DNA from 3 places in the Actinoplanes subglobosus genome. Region 2 is predicted to be linked to each of the others. Evidence: riboswitches for the same ligand, from Rfam matches in the RefSeq annotation. Region 2 holds a riboswitch; each other region holds the start of a gene.

Region 1 (7,015 bases), on a different contig from region 2:
TCACCAGGCCCAGGACCTTCCGGGGGTACGGGCATTCGCGCAACGCCGTTCCGAACGGCTCGGTCTGGCCCCGGACCAGGTCATGTCACTGACCATCGCCGTCAGTGAGCTGGTCACCAACACTTTGCAGCACACGTCCGGCGGCGGCCGGGTGTGGATCCGCGCCGAGGACGGCTACGTCGTCTGCGACGTCATCGACGGTGGCCCGATGCGCGCCTTCGGCCGGCCGATGCCGACGCCCGAGGCCCGCCGGGGCCGTGGCCTCGCCATCGTCGAACGACTGTGTGACCAGGTCGACGCCATCGCCGCCGCGGAGGGAACCATCGTCCGGATGCGGTTCGGGATCGCCCCGCGAGGTTCCTGAGCGGCGCGGTGGCCGCCGTTCAGAGGGTCAGGCAGCGGCCGTCCGGGAGCAGGCCCGCGTACCACTCGTGCCAGCGCGGGCCGGGAGTGAGATCGCCGAGCACGCAGACGTCGCCGATGCGCACCGCCCAGAGCAGTGCGCCCGGCACTGACGGGTCGTCGGGACCGGCCTTCGGTGATCCTCCCACCGCGAGGAGGGTACGTGCTCCTGGTTGCGGGAGCGGCGGATCGTACCGAAAGCGATTATCCGTCTCGGATCCAACGGCGGCTACGCTGGGCGGATGACTGCCATGGCGCCCGCCCGGACCGAGACGGACCTGTCGTTCCTGCTGGATCACACCAGCCATGTCCTGCGGACGCGGATGGCGGCGGCGCTGGCCGGGATCGGGCTGACCGCGCGGATGCACTGTGTGCTGGTGCATGCGCTGGAGGAGGAGCGGACGCAGATCCAGCTGGCCGAGCTCGGCGACATGGACAAGACGACCATGGTCGTGACCGTGGACGCGCTGGAGAAGGCTGGCTATGCGGAGCGGCGGCCGTCGAGCACGGATCGCCGGGCCCGGATCATCGCGGTCACGCCGGAGGGGGCGGAGGTGGCGCGGCGCAGTCAGGAGATCGTCGACGGGGTGCACCGGGAGGCCCTCGGCAGCATTTCCGAGCAGGACCGGGAGGCGCTGGTCCGGGTGCTGAGCCGGCTGGCCACGGGCCATCTGGCCACGCCGGTCGAGGGTGGTCGCCGGGCGCGGGAGCGCGCCAGGTAGATCCGTCCAGGATCGTCTGCAACAAAACTATCTGCTAGCGTCCTTCCCATCGCACTGATGGGGAGGCTCTTCATGCATCGCTGGACCGCGCTCGGCGTCCTGTCCGCCGCCGGGCTGATGACGATTCTCGACGGCAGCATCGTGACCGTGGCGATGCCCGCGATCCAGCAGGACGTCGGGTTCTCCCCCGCCGGCCTCAGCTGGATGGTCAACGCGTACCTGATCCCGTTCGGCGGACTGCTGCTGCTCGCCGGACGACTCGGCGACCTGGTCGGACGGCGCGCGATGTTCCTGGCCGGCAACGCCGTCTTCACCGCCGCCTCGCTGCTGGCCGGACTGGCGAGCACGCCGGGCATGCTGATCGCGGCACGGTTCCTGCAAGGCGCCGGCAGCGCGATGGCCTCGGCCGTGGTGCTCGGCATCCTGGTCACGATCTTCACCGACGACGCGGACCGCGGCCGGGCGATCGCGATCTTCAGCTTCACCGGCGCGGCGGGGGCGTCCATCGGGCAGGTGCTCGGCGGGGTGCTCACCGACACGCTGAGCTGGCCGTGGATCTTCTTCATCAACGTGCCGATCGGGCTGGCCACGATCGTGCTCGCGGTGCGGGTGCTGCCCCGCGACCGAGGACTCGGGCTGTCCGCGGGCGCCGACGTCCTCGGGGCCGCCCTGGTCACGTCGGGGCTGATGCTCGGGATCTACACGGTCGTGCAGGGCGGCGCGCAGTGGTGGACCGGGGTCGTGTCGGCGGCACTGCTGGCCGGGTTCGTGATCCGGCAGGCCACCGCCGCCAATCCGCTGATGCCGCTGCGGATCCTCCGGTCCCGCAACGTCACCGGGGCGAACCTGGCGCAGATGCTGGCCCTGTCCGGGATGTTCGCGTTCCAGATCCTCGTCGCGCTGTACATGCAGAAAGTGCTCGGCTACACCGCTCTGGAGACGGGACTCGCCATGCTTCCGGCCGCGGTCGGGATCGGGATCGTGTCGCTGCTCGTGTCGGCGCGGGTCAGTGCCCGGTTCGGGGCGCGCACGGTGCTGCTCGCCGGATTGGTGCTGCTGATCGCGGCGATGGTGCTGCTGACCCGGATTCCGGTACGGGCGGGGTACGTCACCGATCTCCTGCCGGTGATGGTGCTGATCTCCGGGGGCGGCCTGGTGCTGCCGGCACTGGCGACGCTGGGCATGTCCGGTGCGCGGGAGAGCGACGCGGGGCTCGCGTCCGGGCTGTTCAACACGACCCAGCAGGTCGGCATGGCGATCGGCGTGGCGGTGCTGTCGACGCTGGCGGCCTCCCGCACCGAAGGGCTGCTGGCGTCGGGCTGGACCCAGGCGGAGGCACTGACCGGCGGCTACCGGCTGGCGTTCGCCACGTCGGCGGGACTGCTGGCCACGGGATTCCTGGTGGCCCTGACTGTGCTGCGCCCGGCGAGATCGCGCGCCCACGGAAACGCCCTCAATTCGGCTGGTTGACCTGCCGACCTGAGAGGTATGGAGCGCCGCCGTTCCCGTCCCGGGCGGACGCCGGGTGGCTGCTCTTCTACCCGCAGGCGTACGCGGGCGTGCTGCTGTTCACCAGCAGGCACGTCTCGGGCCGGCGGGTGGTGCTGGACGGGACGATCGCGGGGCTGGGCGGTGCCGCGCTGTTCTCCGCGGGGGTCGTCGACTTCCTGGCCAGCACCACGGGAGCGGGGGACTTCGCCCACTACACAGCGCTGTGACGCGCTGACCGGGCTGGCGAACCGCCGCTCGGTGCTGGAACACCTGGACATCCTGCTCGCCGCGCCCCGGCACGACCCGATCGCGTTGCTGCTGCTCGACCTCAACCGGTTCAAGGAGGTCAACGACACGTACGGGCACCAGGCCGGTGACAACCTGCTCGAGCAGGCCGCACGGCGGCTCGCCGCGGTCACCCGGGACGGTGATCTGCTGGCCCGTCTCGGCGGCGACGAGTTCGTGGTGGTGGTCTCCGGACCGAACGTGGACGAGCGGGCGGCGGTCGCCGTGGCCGACCGGATCCGCGAGGCGTTGCGCGAGACCTTCATCGTCGAGGAGATCGACATGACGATCGACGTGAGCATCGGTGTCGCGCTCGCCCACGGGGACTCGAACCTGCTCTTCCAGCAGGCCGACATCGCGATGTACCACGCGAAACGATCCGGCGGCGGCCACGCGGTCTTCGACCGCATCCCGGTGCGGCCATCGGTGGCCGCCTCGGTTAATCGATCATGACCGTGTGGCGCGCGGCGGCCGGAGGCGATGGACGCTCCCGGCCGCCGCTCGGCGGAACCCGGCTCAGAGACGGATGCGCTGGCCCGGGAAGATCAGGCCGGGACTGCGGAGCTTGTCCTTGTTCAGCGCGTAGAGCGTACGCCAACCGCCCTTGACCTTGTATTTCCTGGCGATCGAGGCCAGTGTGTCGCCGGACTTGATCACGTAGGTCTTGCCGGTGGCCTTGGCCTTCTTCTTCGGAGTCGACGTCTTCGTCGTCTTGTAGACACCGGCCTTCTTGCCGCAGACCGGCCACGGGCTCAGCCCGCGTTTGGCGTGCAGCTTGTTGGCGATCGCGATCTGCTGGGCCTTGGTGGCCCGGTCAGCCGTCGGGGCGTACCTACCGCCACCGTTGGCCTTCCACGTGCTGCGGCTGAACTGCAGGCCGCCGTAGTACCCGTTTCCGGTGTTGATGTGCCACCTGCCGCCGGACTCGCATTTGGCGACGACGTCCCAGTTGACCTGGCGCGCGGCCTGAGCCGGGGTGGCCGGGCCGAGCAGGACGCCTGCTCCGGTGATTCCGGCTGTCGCCAGAACCAGGGCAAGGCGGATTCGTCTACTACCAGACATGGATGATCCTCCACGCCTGCGAGGTGAGCTGTCGGGTTCGGGCGGACGAGAATGTTCACGACCTACCTCGAGTCACACCGTCGAGGCGGTCTCCACCGTCGTGAACAATTCTCGCTGGCCCGGCCGCGTGCACACGGCTTCACCCCAAGGCGCGCATCCCGCGCACCGTCGAAAAGTGGGTCCCCCGCTCCTGCCCTTGCATCGAGTCTGCGGACGGGGGCAGGACTCGGCGGTCCGTCCACAGTGCCCGCGTCGCGGGACGGCCCGACGGTAACCACGTCGATGGGCCGCGAGCCAAGAAAACAGCCCCGGATAGTGACGTTCTTCTCAGTATTTGCCCGCTTTGATCTTGTTAGCGCCCGGAAATTACCGACACTGCGCTTATACCCTTTTCATCAGCCTTTTTGGCGGCTCAGTGGGCCAAGCCGTAGGCCACGATCGGGCTCGCCGTGTGCAGCCGCCGGCGCCGGGCCAGCCACACGATCACCGCGGCGAATCCGATCAGGACCGGCACGTCGGCCACGAACATCCACCACGGCATGTCGGCCGCCGTCTCCTCGATGGTGAGCTGCCCGAACGCCGCCGCCACCAGCATCCCGAGCAGGTTGTTCACGACGTGCAGCGCGATCGCGGCCTCCAGCCCACCGGTGCGGATCGTCACCCAGCCGGCCACCATGCCGAACATCATCAGGTCGGCGAAGCCCCACGGCGTACCCCATCCGTGCAAAGCGGCGAAAACCGCGGCCTGCACCAGAATCGGCAGCCAGGGGCTGCGCAGCCACGCGCCGAGCCCCTGCAGCAGCCAGCCACGGCACAGATACTCCTCGGCCGCCGCCTGGAACGGCACCACCGCGAGCAGCACGGCCGCCGACACCAGGAACGGCCCCCAGCCGGCCAGTGACTCGTCGGGCCCGGAATCCGGGGAGAGCACCGTGACCGCTGTCAGAAACACGACGATCGTCACCGTCGCGACGCCGAGACACACCGCGAGCCATCGCCACCGGATCCGCCCGGCCACCGATGACAGGGTCCCGGCCGGGCGCCGCTGAATCCACTGTGCGGCCAGCAGCGTCAGCGGAAGGGCCACCGCAATCGACAGGAAACCGGCCGCGAGATCGGGCAGAGTACCGAGGGTGGCCATGCCGTCCGGCCCGCCGGGCCGCCCGAAGATCTCCGCGACGATCACGTAGAAGATCATCACGACGAAGGCGGCCCCCACGATGAACACGGTGCCGAGCGGAAAACGCCACCACCGGTGCAGGGCGGTGCGGGCAAGACGGTGGTACGGGCTACCGGGCGCCGAAATCATCATGGCGACGAGTCTTCCCACCGGACGTGCCGAGCGGATCCGGCCACAGCCGGATTCCCGTGCCTAACCAGAGATATAGACGTCCGGCAGAATACGGATCATGGAACCACCCGAGATGATCAACGCCGGCGATCTGGTCCTCAAACGCTGGGAACCGGAATGGTCCGCCGAACTGGCCGCGGCCGTCCACGAGTCGGTGCCCGAACTGGCGCCGTTCCTGCCGTTCGCCACCCCGGAGTACGGCCCGGCCGAGGCCCGCGACTACACCGAACGCTCGGCGGCGAACTGGACGGCCGGCACCGAGTTCAACTACGCGATCTTCACGGCCTTCGGCGACCTGATCGGCTCGATCGGCCTGATGACCCGGCCCGGCCCGGGCGCCCTGGAGATCGGCTACTGGATGCGCACCCCATGGGCGGGTCAGGGCCGGATGACCGCGGCGGTCAAGGTGCTTGCCCGGGTCGCGCTGACCCTGCCGGGGATCGAGCGGCTCGTCATCCGCCACGACCCGGCCAACCTCGCGTCCGCGGCGGTCGCCGCCAAGGCCGGCTTCGTCGAGACCGGCCGTGACGGCGACGACGTCATCCGCGAGCTCCGCTGATCACTGTCATCCGCGGCCCGCGGTGATCACTGGAACGTGACCGGCACGAACAGGTCGACGTAGCGGTTGCTCAGCCCGGTGTGGTCCGCGCGGGTCACGATCGCGCACCGTACGGTCTGCCCGCAGACCTGCGTCGCGGAGATGTTCGGGTTCACGTAGATGTTCACCGCGAACCCGCCGACACCCGTGCCCTCAGTGGTCCACTTCGACGAGTTGGCGATCAGTCCGGCCAGGAACGAGCTGGACACCCAGTGCGAGGCACCGGTCGCGCCGCTGGAGTCGGCGCCGCCGAGGCAGGGCGTCGGCGTGGTGGCGTAGACCGGTGCGGCCGGGTCGAAGCCGTCCGGGATGACGCAGAGGCTGACGTAGACGCCCTGACCGGTGGGGTAACCGTGCCCGGTGACGGTGACCGTCTGCCCGGTGGCGGCAAGAGTGTCCTCGGCGGACAGGGTGAGCTGGTAGGCGGCACCGCTGACGGTGGTCGCCCGGTCGGCGGTGACGACGGCGGGCGACGCCGCCGAGGCGACACCGAGGGTGAGCACGGCGGCACCGGCACCGACGACGGACATTCGGCTGAAGGCACGACGAATCCGGGAACTGAAAACGGGCATGCTGCGGCAAATCCTTCCGGAGTGGACCGTTGGTTAGGTTAGGCTAGCCTAAGTTCACTCCACTGCCGACATAGACTCGCGTCACACTCCCAGGACCACGACGCCGCGGGCCGGCAGCGACGGCGGAGCGTCCGGCAGGCTCGACAGATCGACCGGCTCGGCGGTCCGATTGATCAGGAAACGGACCGGGCCGCGGACCGCCAGCTCCACCCGCCCGCGCAGGTCGGGCGGCAGCTCACTGCCGACACCGGCGAGAGCCAGCAGATCGTCGAGGATCAAGGACAGGCCTTGCGGCCCCAGACGACTGGAGACGTACGCCGCAGAGCCGCCGCCCACCTCCCGGCGAGTGACGGCCGCCCCGCCCGTGGCATACCCGGCCACAACCTTGGTCGCCGGGTCGGTCACCGCCAGGCGCTCCGACCACAGCGTGCCGATCGCCCCGTTGGTCAGCGTCACCGACTCGCCGTCGAGCAGCGGCGCGAACTCCTCCACATGAACGCCGAGCAGGTCACGCAACGCCCCCGGGTAGCCG
Region 2 (7,015 bases):
GGCCAGCCCGATCTGACATGCCTCACCGAGCCCGAGGCGCGGGCTCTCTTCGACGGCCTGACCATCGAGCACTGGGCGGTGGAGGACGAGCCGGGCCGGGCTTTCAGCGGACCGAAGCACTGGCACGTCCACCACGTGATCGCGCAGCGTCGCTGACCTCAGAGGCGCTGGACGGTGATCTCGAATCCGGCGTCGCGCAGCCGTCCGACCAGGGCGTCACCGATCGCTGTCGCCGGGGTCAGCACACCGCCCCCGGACTTCGGCAGCTCCTCGGTGTCGAAGGCCAGCGCGAGAGCGGATTCGCCGAGCATGACGGCCGTTGCGGCGTACCCCGGATCGCCCTTGGCCTTGACCCTCGCGCGATAGCGCGCCCCCGTCGTGGTGGTGGTGAAGAGATCCATCGTGAAGTGCCCGTTGCGCTGGGTGTCCTCACTGGGACCGGCGCCGGGCGCGGGCAGGAAGCGGTCCAGGACGAACCGCAACGGCGGCACGGCGAAGCCGATGACCAGGGCGTTCATCCCACTCTTGACGAGCGTGGCGGCGATCTTGCTCTTCACCCGCATGACCTCGCGGTACCGGAAGGTCCGGCCGTAGGCCCAGCCGCGCAACGCGTTGCTGCGCCGCACCACCCGGGTGTTGTAGGACGCCATCACGAACGGCGCGAGGTGGCCGCGGACGCTGGGGTCCACGTCGGACCCCGGCAGGGTGAGCATGTCGGGCTGGCGGCCGAGGTCCGGTTCGGTGTGCCGGTCCGGGCTCAACGAGTACGGGCTGGCGCCGACCTTACGCAGCCGGGTGTCCTTCTTCATCACGTCGACCTGGTGGCGCATCGAATCGATGGTGCCGCCGCTGACACCGCCGCGCATGCTGGTCACCACGAGGGTCGTGTCGGTGAGCTCACCGGCGCCGTCCCGGGTGACCTGTTCATGCAGGACGTGAACGCCGATATCGGACGGAATCGAGTCGAAGCCGCAGGAGTGCACGATCCGTGCGCCGGTGCGCTGTGCGGTCTCGTGGTTCTCGTCGATGCTGTCCCGGGCGAAGAGCACCTCACCGGTGAGGTCCACGTAGTCGGTACCACTTTCGGCGCACGCACGGGCGAGTGGCTTGCCGTACTTCGCATACGGCCCGACGGTGGTCACCACGACACGGGTGCGGCCGGCCATCGTGGTCAGGGCGTCCGCGTCACCCGCGTCGGCGATGACGACGGGCCAGTCCAGACCGAGACCCTCCAGTTTCGCCGCCGAGCGACCGCCCAGCGCGAGCCGTGCGCCCTCGGGGGCGTGCTCGGCGAGATAACGCGCCACCAGCACACCGACGAAACCCGAAGCGCCGTAGACGATCACGTCGAACTCGCGCTGTTGATCGCTCATGGTCGGAGATTGTGCACCCTCGGTGGAGTGTCCGCACCTGTTGCGCCACGCCGAATTAGGCACGTTAGCCACACAAAGGAAGATCAAAGCGGCTAATTTGTGACCTACAACTCCATTGCCGCGTCTCGCATAACCAACCAGCAACGCGGCATTTCGGCAGTCCGCAACAATGCGGGCACCGTGGGCGGAACGCCGAGTCCAGCCGCCGACCACGGTTCGACCAAACCCAAGGCATGGAGCGGGGGACCCATAGGTTCCTCGGCGCTACGGCGCCTCGGGGTGAAGCCGCGAACGCGGCCGGGCACCTCTGCCCGAACCCGACAGCTGACCTCGTAGGCGTGGAGGACAAGCTCATGGCTCAGATCGGAAGACAACTCCATCGCGCGGTCGGCATGCTGGCCGCCGGACTCGCCGGAAGTGTGGCCCTAGCGGGGCCCGCGCACGCCGACATCAACTGGGAGGCGATCGCGCACTGCGAATCCGGGGGCAACTGGAGCATCAACACCGGAAACGGCTACTACGGGGGACTCCAGTTCAGCCGGAGCACGTGGCGCGCCTACGGCGGCGGAAAGTACGCGGACACCGCGAACCGGGCTTCGAAGTCGGAGCAGATCCGCATCGCCGAACGGGTGGTGCGCGGGCAGGGCATCGGCGCCTGGCCGACGTGCGGCCGGCGGCACGCCTACACGGCGGCGTCACGCGGCGCTGTGCGAAAGGCGCACCGGTCGACCGGGAACTACGTGGTCCGGCCGGGTGACACGCTGGCGCGGATCGCGGCCCGGCACGACGTCAGGGGCGGGTGGCGAGCGCTTTACCGCGCGAACTCGGACGTGCTGAGCAGCCCGCACCGGCTGCGGGTGGGACAGCGATTGAAGATCTGAGAGTGGGCCCGGCGCGACTTGAACGCGCGACCTACCGCTTAGGAGGCGGTTGCTCTATCCACTGAGCTACGAGCCCGACGTTGCTGAGGGTACCAGCAGGCGGAGCCCGGGTCGGTACGGCCGACCCGGGCCCGGCGAGAACCACTCGTTGATCAGGCCAGGTCGAAGCGGTCCAGGTTCGCGACCTTGACCCACGCCTTGACGAAGTCGGTGATCAGCTTCTCCTTGGCGTCGTCGCTGCCGTAGACCTCGGCCTGGGCGCGCAGCACCGAGTTCGACCCGAAGATCAGGTCGGCCCGGGTCGCGGTCCACTTGACCTCGCCGGTCCGGCGGTCGCGGCCCTCGAAGGCCTCGCCGTCGGAGTCGGTGGCCGACCAGGTGGTGCCGAAGTCGAGCAGGTTGACGAAGAAGTCGTTGGTCAGCACGCCCGGGGTCTCGGTGAAGACACCGTGCGGCGAACCGGCGGTGTTGGCGCCCAGCACCCGCAGGCCGCCGACCAGCACGGTCAGCTCCGGCGCGGTGAGGGTGAGCAGCTGAGCGCGGTCGACCAGCAGCGCCTCGGTGGGGCGGTTGTGGCCCTTGGCGAGGTAGTTGCGGAAGCCGTCGTGGGTGGGCTCCAGCACCGCGAACGAGTCGGCGTCGGTCTGCTCCTCGGTGGCGTCGGTACGACCCGGGGTGAACGGCACCTCGACGTCGAAACCGGCGTCCTTCGCGGCCTTCTCCACGGCGGCCGCGCCGGCCAGCACGATCAGGTCGGCGAGGGAGATCTTCGCGCCACCGGCCGCGTCGAACTCGGCCTTCACACCCTCCAGTACGCCGAGCACCCTGGCGAGCTGGGCCGGGTCGTTGGCCTCCCACTGGTTCTGCGGGGCGAACCGGATGCGGGCGCCGTTCGCGCCACCGCGCTTGTCGGTGCCGCGGAACGTCGAGGCCGACGCCCACGCGGTCGCCACCAGCTCGGAGACCGACAGGCCGGAGGCCAGGACGGTGGCCTTGAGGGCCGCGACGTCCGCGGCGCCGACCAGCTCGTGGTCGACCGCGGGCAGCGGGTCCTGCCAGATCAGCGGCTCGGACGGGACCTCCGGGCCGAGGTAGCGAGCGATCGGGCCCATGTCACGGTGGGTCAGCTTGAACCACGCCTTGGCGAAGGCCTTGCCGAACTCCTCCGGGTCGTCGTGGAACCGCTTCGAGATCGGCCCGTAGATCGGGTCGAAACGCAGCGCCAGGTCCGAGGTCAGCATCCGCGGCTCCTGCCGCTTCGACGCGTCGAACGCATGGGGCACCAGGTCGGAGCCGGCACCGTTCTTCGGACGCCACTGGTGCGCGCCGGCCGGCGACTGGGTGAGCTCCCAGTCGTACGCGAAGAGGATGTGGAAGAACTCGTTGTCCCAGCGGGTCGGGTGGTAGGTCCAGGTGACCTCCAGACCACTGGTGATCGCGTCGGCGCCGACACCGGTGCCGAAGGTGCTCTTCCAGCCCTGACCCTGCGCCTCGATCGGGGCGGCCTCGGGCTCGGGGCCGACGTTCTCGGCCGGGCCGGCGCCGTGGGTCTTGCCGAAGGTGTGACCGCCGGCGATCAGTGCCACGGTCTCCTCGTCGTTCATGCCCATCCGGCCGAACGTGTCCCGGATGTCCCGGGCCGAGGCCAGCGGGTCCGGGTTGCCGTTCGGGCCCTCCGGGTTGACGTAGATGAGACCCATCTGCACGGCGCCGAGCGGCTTGGCCAGCTCACGGTCGCCGCTGTAACGCCGGTCGTCCAGCCAGGTGTCCTCGGTGCCCCAGTTGACCTCCTCGGGCTCCCAGACGTCGGGGCGGCCGCCGCCGAAACCGAAGGTCTCGAAGCCCATGCTCTCCAGGGCCACGTTGCCGGCCAGGATCATCAGGTCGGCCCACGAGATGTTCTTGCCGTACTTCTTCTTCACCGGCCAGAGCAGCAGCCGCGCCTTGTCCAGGTTGCCGTTGTCCGGCCAGCTGTTCAGCGGTGCGAAGCGCTGCTGGCCGGAGCCGCCACCGCCGCGACCGTCGAAGGTCCGGTAGGTGCCGGCGCTGTGCCACGCCATCCGGATGAACAGCGGGCCGTAGTGGCCGAAGTCGGCCGGCCACCAGTCCTGCGAGTCGGTCATCAGCGCGTTGATGTCCGCCTTCACGGCGGCCAGGTCGAGGCTGTTGAAGGCCGCGGCGTAGTCGAAGTCGCCGCCGTTCGGGTTGCCGGCCGGGGAGTTGGCGTGCAGCACGCTGAGGTCGAGCTGGTTGGGCCACCAGTCCCGGTTGGCCCGGCCACCGTGCGAGCCGGAGCCGCCGTGCGCGACGGGGCACTTTCCTTGAGCTGCGGCGAGTTCGTCTGCCACGAAGTCCTCCGGGTAGCGAGCGTGTGATCTGTCGAGTTCGGCTCGCAGTCTGCCCTGCTTTTCTGGAATGAGTCAAGAAAAGGGGGAGGGGTGTTCGACACCCTGCGGCGCGGCGCCCGCGGGCGGAAATTCTGCCGGGTTTCCTCCGTGAAGTTATCGTGGCTGCCGGATCGGCGACGATAGGCGGGGGAGGTAACAGAGCGTGCGCGTACTGGTGGCTGACGACGAACGAATACTCGCGGACACGGTGGCCGACGGCTTGCGTCAGTTCGCCATGGCGGTCGACGTCGTCTATGACGGTGACAGCGCGTTGGAGAAAATCAGCCTGCACCGATACGACGTGGCGATCCTGGATCGGGACATGCCGGGCATCACCGGCGACGAGGTGTGCACGCGGGTCGTGGACTCGGGGCTCGACACCCGGTTGCTGCTGCTCACCGCCGCGGCCGGGATCCGGGACCGGGTGGAGGGCCTCGGGCTCGGCGCCGACGACTACATGACCAAGCCGTTCGCCTTCGCTGAACTGGTCGCCCGGGTGCAGGCGCTGGCCCGGCGCTCGGCGGCCCGGCTCAAACCGGTCCTCGAACAGGACGGCGTCGTGCTCGACACGATCCGGCACTTCGCGTCCCGGGACGGGCTGACTCTCAACCTGACGCCGAAGGAGTTCGCCGTCCTGCGGGTGCTCCTGCGTGCCGGCGGCCAGGTCGTCAGCGCCGAGGACCTCCTCGAACAGGCCTGGGACGAAAACGCCGACCCGTTCACCAACTCGGTACGCGTGACGATCATGACGTTGCGCAAGAAGCTGGGCGAGCCGCCGGTCATCCACACGGTGCCACGGGTGGGATACCGGTTGGGGCGATGACGGCGCTCGCGCCGGGCCGGCGTGCCCTGATCGTCAGCGGGTTCGCCTTCCTGGCCGGAGTCGCCGCGACCACCCTGCTCGAACTGCTGCACCTGTGGCTGCGGCTGGCCGGCACGGCGATCTGCGGTGCGGCCGCCCAGCGTGGCGCGATCTGCCGGTCGATCGCCGAGCACGAGGGCTGGCAGGTGCTGCTGGCGCTCACGGTCACCCTGGCCGGCCTGCTGGTGGTCGCACGCGTCGGGGCCCGCTGGATCCTCGACCCGTTCCGCCGCCTGGTCCCGGCCATCGCGCGGGTCGGACCGCAGAACCTCGGTTACCGCATCAACGCCGGCGACGGGCCGGAGGAGATCACCGAGGTGGCCCGGGCCATCGACGCGATGATGGACCGGATCGTGATGGGTTACGAGGCGCAGCGGCACTTCGCGGCCAACGCGGCGCACGAGTTGCGTACCCCGCTCGCGGTGCAGCGCACGCTGATCGAGGTGGGGCTCGGCCGAGCCACCACACCGGACAAACTGGACCTGCTCGCGACACAGTTGCTGGCCACCAACGAGCGCAACGAGCGTCTCATCGAGGGCCTGCTCGTCCTCAGCGAGTGCGACCGCGGTCTGGCCGCCCGGGTGCCGGTGCGCCTGGACACGGTCGTCGGCACGGTCCTCGACGACTACGAGACGCGGGCCGCCGAGGCCGGGGTGGCGATCACCCGGACACTCGCCGAGCGGACCGTCCGTGGCGAACGGGTGCTGCTCGAACGGCTCGTCAACAATCTGGTGCAGAACGCGATCAAGTACAACCGGCCGGGCGGCACGATCACCGTCGAGGTCGGCGTACGGCCGGCCCTGTCGATCGCCAACACCGGCGACGACGTCCCGCCGGACGCCGTGGTCGGTCTCTTCGAGCCGTTCCGCCGGCTGTCCGGCACGCGGATCGACCACAGTGGCGGAGCCGGCCTCGGCCTCGCCATCGTGCGGGCGATCGTCCGCGCTCACGACGGGGTCATCTCCGCGCACTCCACCGGGCGTGACGGGCTCCGGGTCGAGGTCTCGTTCGGCGACTCCACCGAGTAGTGCACCCGGGGTACCCGCGTCCCGATGCCGGTGAGGATCTCGTGCGCGTTCGTGCCCGCCCACGCGGCCCACTCGCTGACCGTGGGCTCCCCGTTCTCGCCGTTGCCGAAGATCACCACGCGGTCGCCGGCCACCACCGGGCTGTCCCCGGCGTCGACCACCACCTGGTCCATCGCCACCCGGCCGACGATCGGGCAGCGCACCCCGCCGATCGCGACCGAGGCCCGGTTGCCGGTGATGCGGGGCACCCCGTCGGCGTAGCCGGCCGGCACCAGTGCCAGTGTCGTCTCCCGGTCGGTCACGAACTCGGGGCCGTAGGACACCCCGGTGCCCGGTCCGACCCGCTTGGTCAGGATGACCGTCGACTCCAGCGTCATGGCGGGACGCAGACCGAACGCCCGGCCGGGGATCGGCTCGGCGCCGTAGAGGGCGATGCCCGGGCGTACCAGATCGAAATGGGTCTCCGGAAGCTGCAGCACCGCCG
Region 3 (7,015 bases), on a different contig from region 2:
GTGAACTTCTCCAGGTAGTCGTCCTCGATCGGCTGCCGGGCCACCGCGAGGCGCCAGTAGAGCGGGCCGAGGATCATGTCGACGGCCACGTCCGGGTCGGTCCCCTCGGGCAGCTCACCACGGGCCACCGCCTGACCGATCAGCTTCTCACCGACGGCCTGCTGATGGGTCCGCAGAGCCCGCTGGAGCGTCTCGGCGATCTGCGGGTTGCGCGCCGCCTCGGCCATCAGGTCCGGGATGATCTGCGACGCCATCCGGTGCCGGAGCGCCGTGCTGACGATCAGCAGGAGCAGCGACAGATCGCCGGCGAAACTCCCGGTGTCCGGAAGTGGAACTTTTCGTTCCGCGACATCCGAGATTATCTCCATTACCATTTCGAGCTTGTTGCTCCATCGACGGTAGATGGCCGTCTTGCCGACCCCGGCACGACGGGCAACCGCTTCGATGGACAGCCGCCCGTAACCGACCTCTGCCAGCTCGTTCATGACAGCGTTACGGATCGCCACGGTGATGTCGCCTCGGAGCACCGCCGCTCCGGCAGGTGCGCGCTTTATTGTCGCCACCGAACCACTATAACGCTACGACGTAACGGTTGCGTTCCGCCGTTTGGTCAGCTACCGTCACAGCCACGTCGATACGAACCCGTTCCATCGGCGCGGTCGGGGGCCTGTCATGCTGCATGCTGTGTCCTCGCACCAGGCATCGGATCCCGCCGCGCCCCAAGGGCCGACGACCAGATCGGAGCACCATCCCATGACAGAGACGGCGGTCGCCTCGGCCGACGCCGGCCTCTCCCTCTCGGAGCTGGCCCGGCGCAACGGCCTGAGCGCCTCCGGGCGCCTTCCGAGCCTCGCGGAGTATTCGCGGACCCTCTGGGCGTACCGGCACTTCATCCGGGCCCACGCCAGCGCGAAGATCACATCCTCGCTGGGCAACACCAAGCTCGGCGCGGTCTGGCAGGTCCTGACGCCGATGATCAACGCCGGTGTCTACTACGTGATCTTCGGCCTCGTGCTGGGCGGCCACGACGACATGCCGAACTTCATCGCGTACCTCTGCATCGGTGTCTTCGTCTTCCAGTTCACCCAGTCGGTGGTCCAGACCGGCACCAACGCCATCACCGGCAACCTCGGCCTGATCCGGGCGCTGCACTTCCCGCGGGCCAGCCTGCCGCTCTCGGCCGCGCTGGTGGAGATCCGTAACTTCATCGTGGCGCTGTTCGTCCTGATGGGGATCGTGCTGATCACCGGCGAGCCGATCACCCTGGAGTGGCTGCTCGTGCTGCCACTGCTGGTCCTGCACTCGTTCTTCAACATCGGGCTCGGCCTGTTCATGGCGCGCTACGGCTCCAAGGTCCGCGACGTGAAGCAGTTGATCCCGTTCATCATGCGGTTCTGGCTGTACGGCTCGGCGGTCCTCTACCCGGTCACCAAGTTCGGGGACGTGCTGGGCGGCTGGCAGCTCCAGGTGGTCGAGGCCAACCCTCTGCTGGTCTTCATCGAGCTGATGCGCCACGCGCTCCTCGAGGAGACGGTCCTCGCCAACACGCCCACCGTGCTGTGGATCGAGGCGGTCGTCTGGAGCCTGGTCGTCGGTGTCGTCGGGTTCGTCTACTTCTGGCGCGGAGAGAAGGGCTACGGCCGTGGCTGACAACGAGCGCATCCCCACCGTCATCGCGGATCAGGCCCACATCATCTACAAGATCCACCAGGCCGGGTCGGCCAGCTCCAGCCCGCTCGCCAGCTTCAAGCGCCTCACCACCCGCAGCAAGAACGCGAACATCCGTGAGGTGCACGCGGTGCGGGGTGTCAGCTTCGTCGCCTACCGGGGCGAGGCGATCGGCCTGATCGGCACCAACGGCTCGGGCAAGTCGACGCTGCTGCGCGCGGTGGCCGGGCTGCTGCCGGTGTCCAGCGGCGCGATCTACGCGGCCGGCCAGCCGTCGCTGCTGGGTGTCAACGCGGCGCTGATGAACGAGCTGCCCGGCGACCGCAACGTCGAGCTGGGCTGCCTCGCCATGGGCATGTCACCGGCCGAGGTCGCGTCGAAGAAGGACGAGATCATCGAGTTCTCCGGTATCAACGACAAGGGCGACTTCTCCTCGCTGCCGATGCGGACCTACTCGTCGGGCATGTCGGCCCGGCTGCGGTTCTCCATCGCGGCGGCGAAGAAGCACGACGTGCTCCTGATCGACGAGGCGCTGGCCACCGGTGACGCGAAATTCCGCAAGCGCAGCGAGGAGCGGGTCCGTCAGCTGCGCGGCGAGGCCGGCACGGTGTTCCTGGTGAGCCACAGCGAGCAGTCGATCCGCGACACCTGCGAGCGCTGCATCTGGCTGGAGGCCGGCGAGATCCGGGCCGACGGCCCGACCAGCGAGGTGATGAAGGAGTACGAGGCCTTCACCCGCAGGTGAGGCCCCGCACTCCTTCGGACGTGCTAGTTGACCGAGAGATGCACGTGGTTGGTGTGGTCGCTGGACGGGTCTCCGCCCGCCCCGCTGTACGACTTCCAGCCACTGCTCGGTAGCCAGATCCGGCGGTACCAGATCACGTAGAGCACGTTGAGATCGTCGGCGTTGTTGATGAAGTAGTTCGCCAGGTTGTTGCCGTACGTCTTGTCGGCCCCGGTGGCGTCCCCGCCGAAGGTTCCCTTCTCGGCGGAGAAGTCACAGGCCCGGCCCTTGGGGTGCTCACCGCTGTTCTGCGTCCGCCAGCACTTGGTGAACCGGGTGAAGCCGTCGGCCCGGGCCTCCTTGTAGGCGTGCAGCAGGGTCGGGGTGACGCAGCCACCGGTCCCGGTCGGGTCGGTCTGGCTGCAGCTCGTGCCGGTCGGGCCCGGCGCCGCGTCGTCGCTGCCGCCGCCGTCCGACGAGGAGCTGGCGTCGTTGCCCTGGTTGGCCGCCTTCAGAGCGGTCTCGGCCTGCTCCTTCTGCTTCGCCATCACGGTGACCTGCTTCTGCTGGTCCTTGATGGCGATGTCGATGGCGTCCTTGGCCTTCTGCTGGGTCTCCCGGGTGGTCTTGAGGTCCTGGATCGCCCGGTTCTGGTCGGCGGCCACGATGGCCAGGGTCTCGGCCCGCCCCAGGAAGCCCTCGGCGGAGTCCGAGCTGAGCAGTGCCGCCATCGGGCCGCCACGGCCCGCGGTGTACGCCTGGGAGGCGAGCAGGTCAAGCCGGTCCTGCTGGGGTCCCAGGTCGCCGTCCAGCTTCTTCAGCTCGGCGGTCAGCTTGGCCTGCTGCGCCTTGGATGTCTTCAGCTTGGCCTTCGCCTCCACGAAACCTTTGGAGGCCTTCTCCAGTTTCTCGATCAGTGACGCGGAGCCACCCTCACCGTCGTCACCGGAGTCGCCGGGAGCGGCGAGCAGCCGGGGGGCCGCGGTGGCCGGCGTCGGGGCGACGGCCAGTCCGCACGCGGCGACGAGCAGCGCCAGCAACGCCGCTAATCGCCGCGCAGTGTTCTGCTGCACAGGCATTTCCTTCCGTCGGCCGCCGGCCGGGTTAGCTGACGGGTTCGGGACGAAGGAAATCCCTACCGCGGGTAGCGGATTCACCCCAGGGAATAATGGTTCCCCGGCTCGCCATTGAAGGCGATTAGGCGGCGGCTCCCGTGCGGGAACCGCAACGACCATACCCACTCGATCGACAGATCGACAGTTCTCGTACGCCCCGCGATTGCCTCGACACGAGCGGTGACAACAATTACGGAAAGTCGTTGCGAGGTAACACTTTTGGCGGTTCCTCGGGCCTGATCCACGGCGATATCTCGGGTAAACTGGCCGCCGGTCCTGCCAGGACGGCACCGCCCCCGAGTTGCCGGCAGGCCGCCGCCCAATCGTCGAAAGGCGAGCCGGGGAACCAGGTCACTGGGGTGTATCCGCAGTTTGCGGTAGGGATTGCTTCCGTCCCGAACCCGTCAGCTAACTCGGTCGGCGGTGACACGGAAGGAACTGTTGATGACCGCAAGTCCCCGCCGGTGGCTGATACTTGCCCTGGCACCGCTGGTGACCCTCGCGATGTTCGCGGCACCGGCGTCACCGGCCTCGGCCGAGCCCGGCGGCTCCTCGTCGTCCGCCCAAGAAGAGGAGCAGAACGGCGGGCCGGACGCGCTTCTCTCCGATGTGATCGAGAACACCAACCGTCGTTACGTGACCGCCAAGGCCGCGGTGACGAAGTCGGTGAAGGCCCAGGCTCAGCTGGCCAACCAGATCAAGCAGGCCGAGGCCCGGCGCGACGCGCTGATCCCCGAGGTCGACAAGATCGCCAAAGAGCAGTACATGACGGGCAATCTCAGCTCGATCGGCTACCTGCTGAACGCGAACTCCTCGGGCGACTTCCTGGAGAAGGCCGTCTCCCTCGAGGAGATCAACCGGCTGCACGACGCCAAGCTGCGCGAGCTGAACGACGCGCTGAAGACCATCACCGACAGCAAGGCCCGGCTCGACGCCGAGGTGAAGCAGCAGCAACAGGACGCCGCCGTCATGAAGAAGCAGAAGGACCAGGCGGTCGACGCGCTGGCCCTGGTCGGCGGCAAGGGCGTCACCAACGGTCTGGTCGTCGCGGACTCGCCGGAGGCGGCTCCCGCCCCGCGCAACTCCAACGGCGGGTTCTCGGCCGAGGGGTGCACCGAGAAGGACCCGACCACGAACGGCTGCGTCACCAAGCGCACGCTGCACATGTACAAGGAAGTCAAGAAGGCCGGCTTCAGCAACTTCGTCGGCTGTCACCGCGACGGTGGACCGTTCGAGCATCCCAAGGGCCGTGCCTGCGACTGGTCGCTGCAGAAGTCCGGGTTCTCGACCTACGACACCGACAAGGAATTCAAGTACGGCAACAACCTGATGGCGTTCCTGGTGCGTAACGCCGACGCGCTCGGCATCTACTACGTCATCTGGAACAAGAAGATCTGGTTCCCCGCGAACGGGTGGAGCAACTACCACGGAGTCAGTGACCACACCGACCACGTGCACGTATCGATGCTCTAGCTTCCGCAGACAGCGCGAAGGCCCGCCCCTTTCGGGGCGGGCCTTCCTCGTCTCGGAGAACCTCAGTGCAGGGCGCGCCGCACCGGTGCCCGGCCGTGCGGCTGAGCCGGCGCCGGGCCGGCCGGAACAGCCGCCGGGATCGGGATCGTCACCGGCCGGACCTGGGTGACCTCCAGCTCCTTGCCGTGGTGCAGCAGGGTGAGCCGGGCCTGTCCACCACCGTTGCGCAGCGAGTAGGTGACCTCGTCGGAGGTCACGCTGACCCGCAGTCGCAGGCCGCGCCAGAGCAGCGAGAACTCCAGGTTGTTGATCCGGCTGGGCAGGCGCGGCGCGAACGACAGCTGGCCGTTGAAGTCACGCATGCCGCCGAGTCCGGCGACCAGCGAGATCCAGGTGCCGGCCAGCGACGCCACGTGCACGCCGTCCCGGGCGTTCTGGTGCAGGTCGTGCAGGTCCATCAGGGCGGCCTCGCCCAGATAGTCGTGCGCCAGCTCCAGGTGACCGGTCTCGGCCGCGAGGACGGCCTGGATGCAGGCGGAGAGCGACGAGTCCCGTACCGTCCGGGCGTCGTAGTAGGCGAAGTTGCGCGCCTTCTCCTCCGGCGTGAACGCGTCCCCCCGGATGTACATCGCCATGACCAGGTCGGCCTGCTTCACCACCTGCTTGCGGTACAGGTCGAAGTACGGGTAGTTGAGCAGCAGCGGGTAACCCTCCGGCGGGGTGTTCTCGAAGTCCCACTCCTGGAGCCGGGTGAAGCCCTCACACTGCTGGTGGACGCCGATCTCCTTGTCGTACGGGATGTGCACGGCCGCCGCCGCGTCCCGCCAGGAGGCCGCCTCCTCGTCGTCCACCCCGAAACGCCGGGCCAGGTCCGGGTGACGCTGGCACGCCTCGACCGCCGTCATCAGGTTCTGCTGGGCCATCAGGTTGGTGTAGATGTTGTCGTTCACCACGGCGGTGTACTCGTCGGGGCCGGTGACGCCGTCGATGTGGAACCGCCCGTGCCGGTCGTGGTGGCCCAGCGACCGCCACAGCCGGGCCGTCTCGACCAGCAGCTCCAGGCCGACCTCACGCTCGAAGTCGTAGTCGCCGGTGGCCTGCACGTACCTGCGGACCGCGTCGGCGATGTCGGCGGCGATGTGGAACCCGGCGGTGCCGGCCGGCCAGTACCCGGAGCACTCCTGCCCGCGGATGGTCCGCCACGGGAACGCGGCGCCCTGCAGCCCCAGGGTCTGGGCCCGCTCCCGGGCCAGGTCCAGCGTCGAGTGCCGCCAGCGCAGCACGTCGGCCGCCGCGGAGGGCTGGGTGTAGGTCAGCGCCGGCAGCACGAACGTCTCGGCATCCCAGAACGTGTGGCCGTCGTAGCCGGGGCCGGTGAGGCCCTTGGAGCCGATCGGGCGCTGCTCGGCCCGGGCGCCGGCCTGCAGCGTGTGGAACAGCCCGAACCGGACCGCCTGCTGCACCTCCGAATCACCCTCGACCTTGACGTCCGAGTGGTCCCAGAACGCGTCGAGATAGTCCCTCTGCTGCTGGACCAGGCCGTCCCAGCCGTCCAGGCGGGCGCTGGCGAGAGCCGCGCCGACCTGGTCACGCAGGGCCGGCAGCGAGCGCATGCTGGACCAGCCGTACGCCGCCAGCTTGACCACCCGCAGCTTCTGCCCCGGCTCCAGCCGGCAGGCGACGGTGGTGCGCAGCCAGTCCGGGTGGCCCTCGGTGGTTATGGCGTGCCGGCCCGGCGTCTCCACCAGGTGCTCCATGGCCGCGGCCATCCGCAGGTCACTGGCCTTGGTGCGGTGCACGAGGATGCCGCCGGTGGGCTGCTCCAGCATCTCCTCGGCCTGCAGCGGCCGGTCCAGCACGGCGGCGACCCGCGGGTCCTTGCTCATCGGCGGCAACTGCTCGTTGGCCACCAGCTCGGACTGCAGGATGAGCCGGGTGGACGCGTCGAGCGGCTCCACCTCGTAGAGGAAGGCCACCACGGCGCGCTGGGTGAACGACACCAGCCGCACCGTGCGCACCCGGATGCCCTGGCCCG

The links. Region 2 has a riboswitch for cyclic di-AMP ahead of ACFO0C_RS12425 (transglycosylase family protein). Riboswitches for the same ligand answer to the same signal wherever they lie in the genome.
Region 1: it holds a riboswitch for cyclic di-AMP, as region 2 does, so the genes downstream of both, ACFO0C_RS34000 (transglycosylase family protein) here and ACFO0C_RS12425 (transglycosylase family protein) in region 2, are expected to answer to the same signal.
Region 3: it holds a riboswitch for cyclic di-AMP, as region 2 does, so the genes downstream of both, ACFO0C_RS02280 (coiled-coil domain-containing protein) here and ACFO0C_RS12425 (transglycosylase family protein) in region 2, are expected to answer to the same signal.

What each region holds. Positions count from the first base shown of each region.
Region 1 covers NZ_JBHSBL010000023.1:78,580-85,594, forward strand. Annotated here, with positions in the region: gene ACFO0C_RS33970 (ATP-binding protein) at 1-364, shown strand, start outside; gene ACFO0C_RS33975 (hypothetical protein) at 384-551, opposite strand; gene ACFO0C_RS33980 (MarR family winged helix-turn-helix transcriptional regulator) at 645-1,124, shown strand; gene ACFO0C_RS33985 (MFS transporter) at 1,197-2,594, shown strand; gene ACFO0C_RS33990 (hypothetical protein) at 2,591-2,842, shown strand; gene ACFO0C_RS33995 (GGDEF domain-containing protein) at 2,874-3,353, shown strand; gene ACFO0C_RS34000 (transglycosylase family protein) at 3,417-3,962, opposite strand; cyclic di-AMP (ydaO/yuaA leader) riboswitch at 3,961-4,204, opposite strand; gene ACFO0C_RS34005 (CPBP family intramembrane glutamic endopeptidase) at 4,375-5,274, opposite strand; gene ACFO0C_RS34010 (GNAT family N-acetyltransferase) at 5,372-5,872, shown strand; gene ACFO0C_RS34015 (hypothetical protein) at 5,899-6,441, opposite strand; gene ACFO0C_RS34020 (beta-galactosidase) at 6,565-7,015, opposite strand, start outside.
Region 2 covers NZ_JBHSBL010000012.1:290,625-297,639, reverse strand. Annotated here, with positions in the region: gene ACFO0C_RS12435 (class I SAM-dependent methyltransferase) at 1-156, shown strand, start outside; gene ACFO0C_RS12430 (saccharopine dehydrogenase family protein) at 159-1,373, opposite strand; cyclic di-AMP (ydaO/yuaA leader) riboswitch at 1,581-1,727, shown strand; gene ACFO0C_RS12425 (transglycosylase family protein) at 1,727-2,254, shown strand; tRNA gene ACFO0C_RS12420 (tRNA-Arg) at 2,258-2,330, opposite strand; gene katG (catalase/peroxidase HPI) at 2,407-4,602, opposite strand; gene ACFO0C_RS12410 (response regulator transcription factor) at 4,805-5,464, shown strand; gene ACFO0C_RS12405 (ATP-binding protein) at 5,461-6,531, shown strand; gene alr (alanine racemase) at 6,450-7,015, opposite strand, start outside.
Region 3 covers NZ_JBHSBL010000003.1:48,814-55,828, forward strand. Annotated here, with positions in the region: gene ACFO0C_RS02260 (TetR/AcrR family transcriptional regulator) at 1-527, opposite strand, end outside; gene ACFO0C_RS02265 (ABC transporter permease) at 754-1,650, shown strand; gene ACFO0C_RS02270 (ABC transporter ATP-binding protein) at 1,643-2,413, shown strand; gene ACFO0C_RS02275 (coiled-coil domain-containing protein) at 2,437-3,471, opposite strand; cyclic di-AMP (ydaO/yuaA leader) riboswitch at 3,470-3,606, opposite strand; cyclic di-AMP (ydaO/yuaA leader) riboswitch at 3,814-3,945, shown strand; gene ACFO0C_RS02280 (coiled-coil domain-containing protein) at 3,952-4,980, shown strand; gene ACFO0C_RS02285 (glycoside hydrolase family 65 protein) at 5,043-7,015, opposite strand, start outside.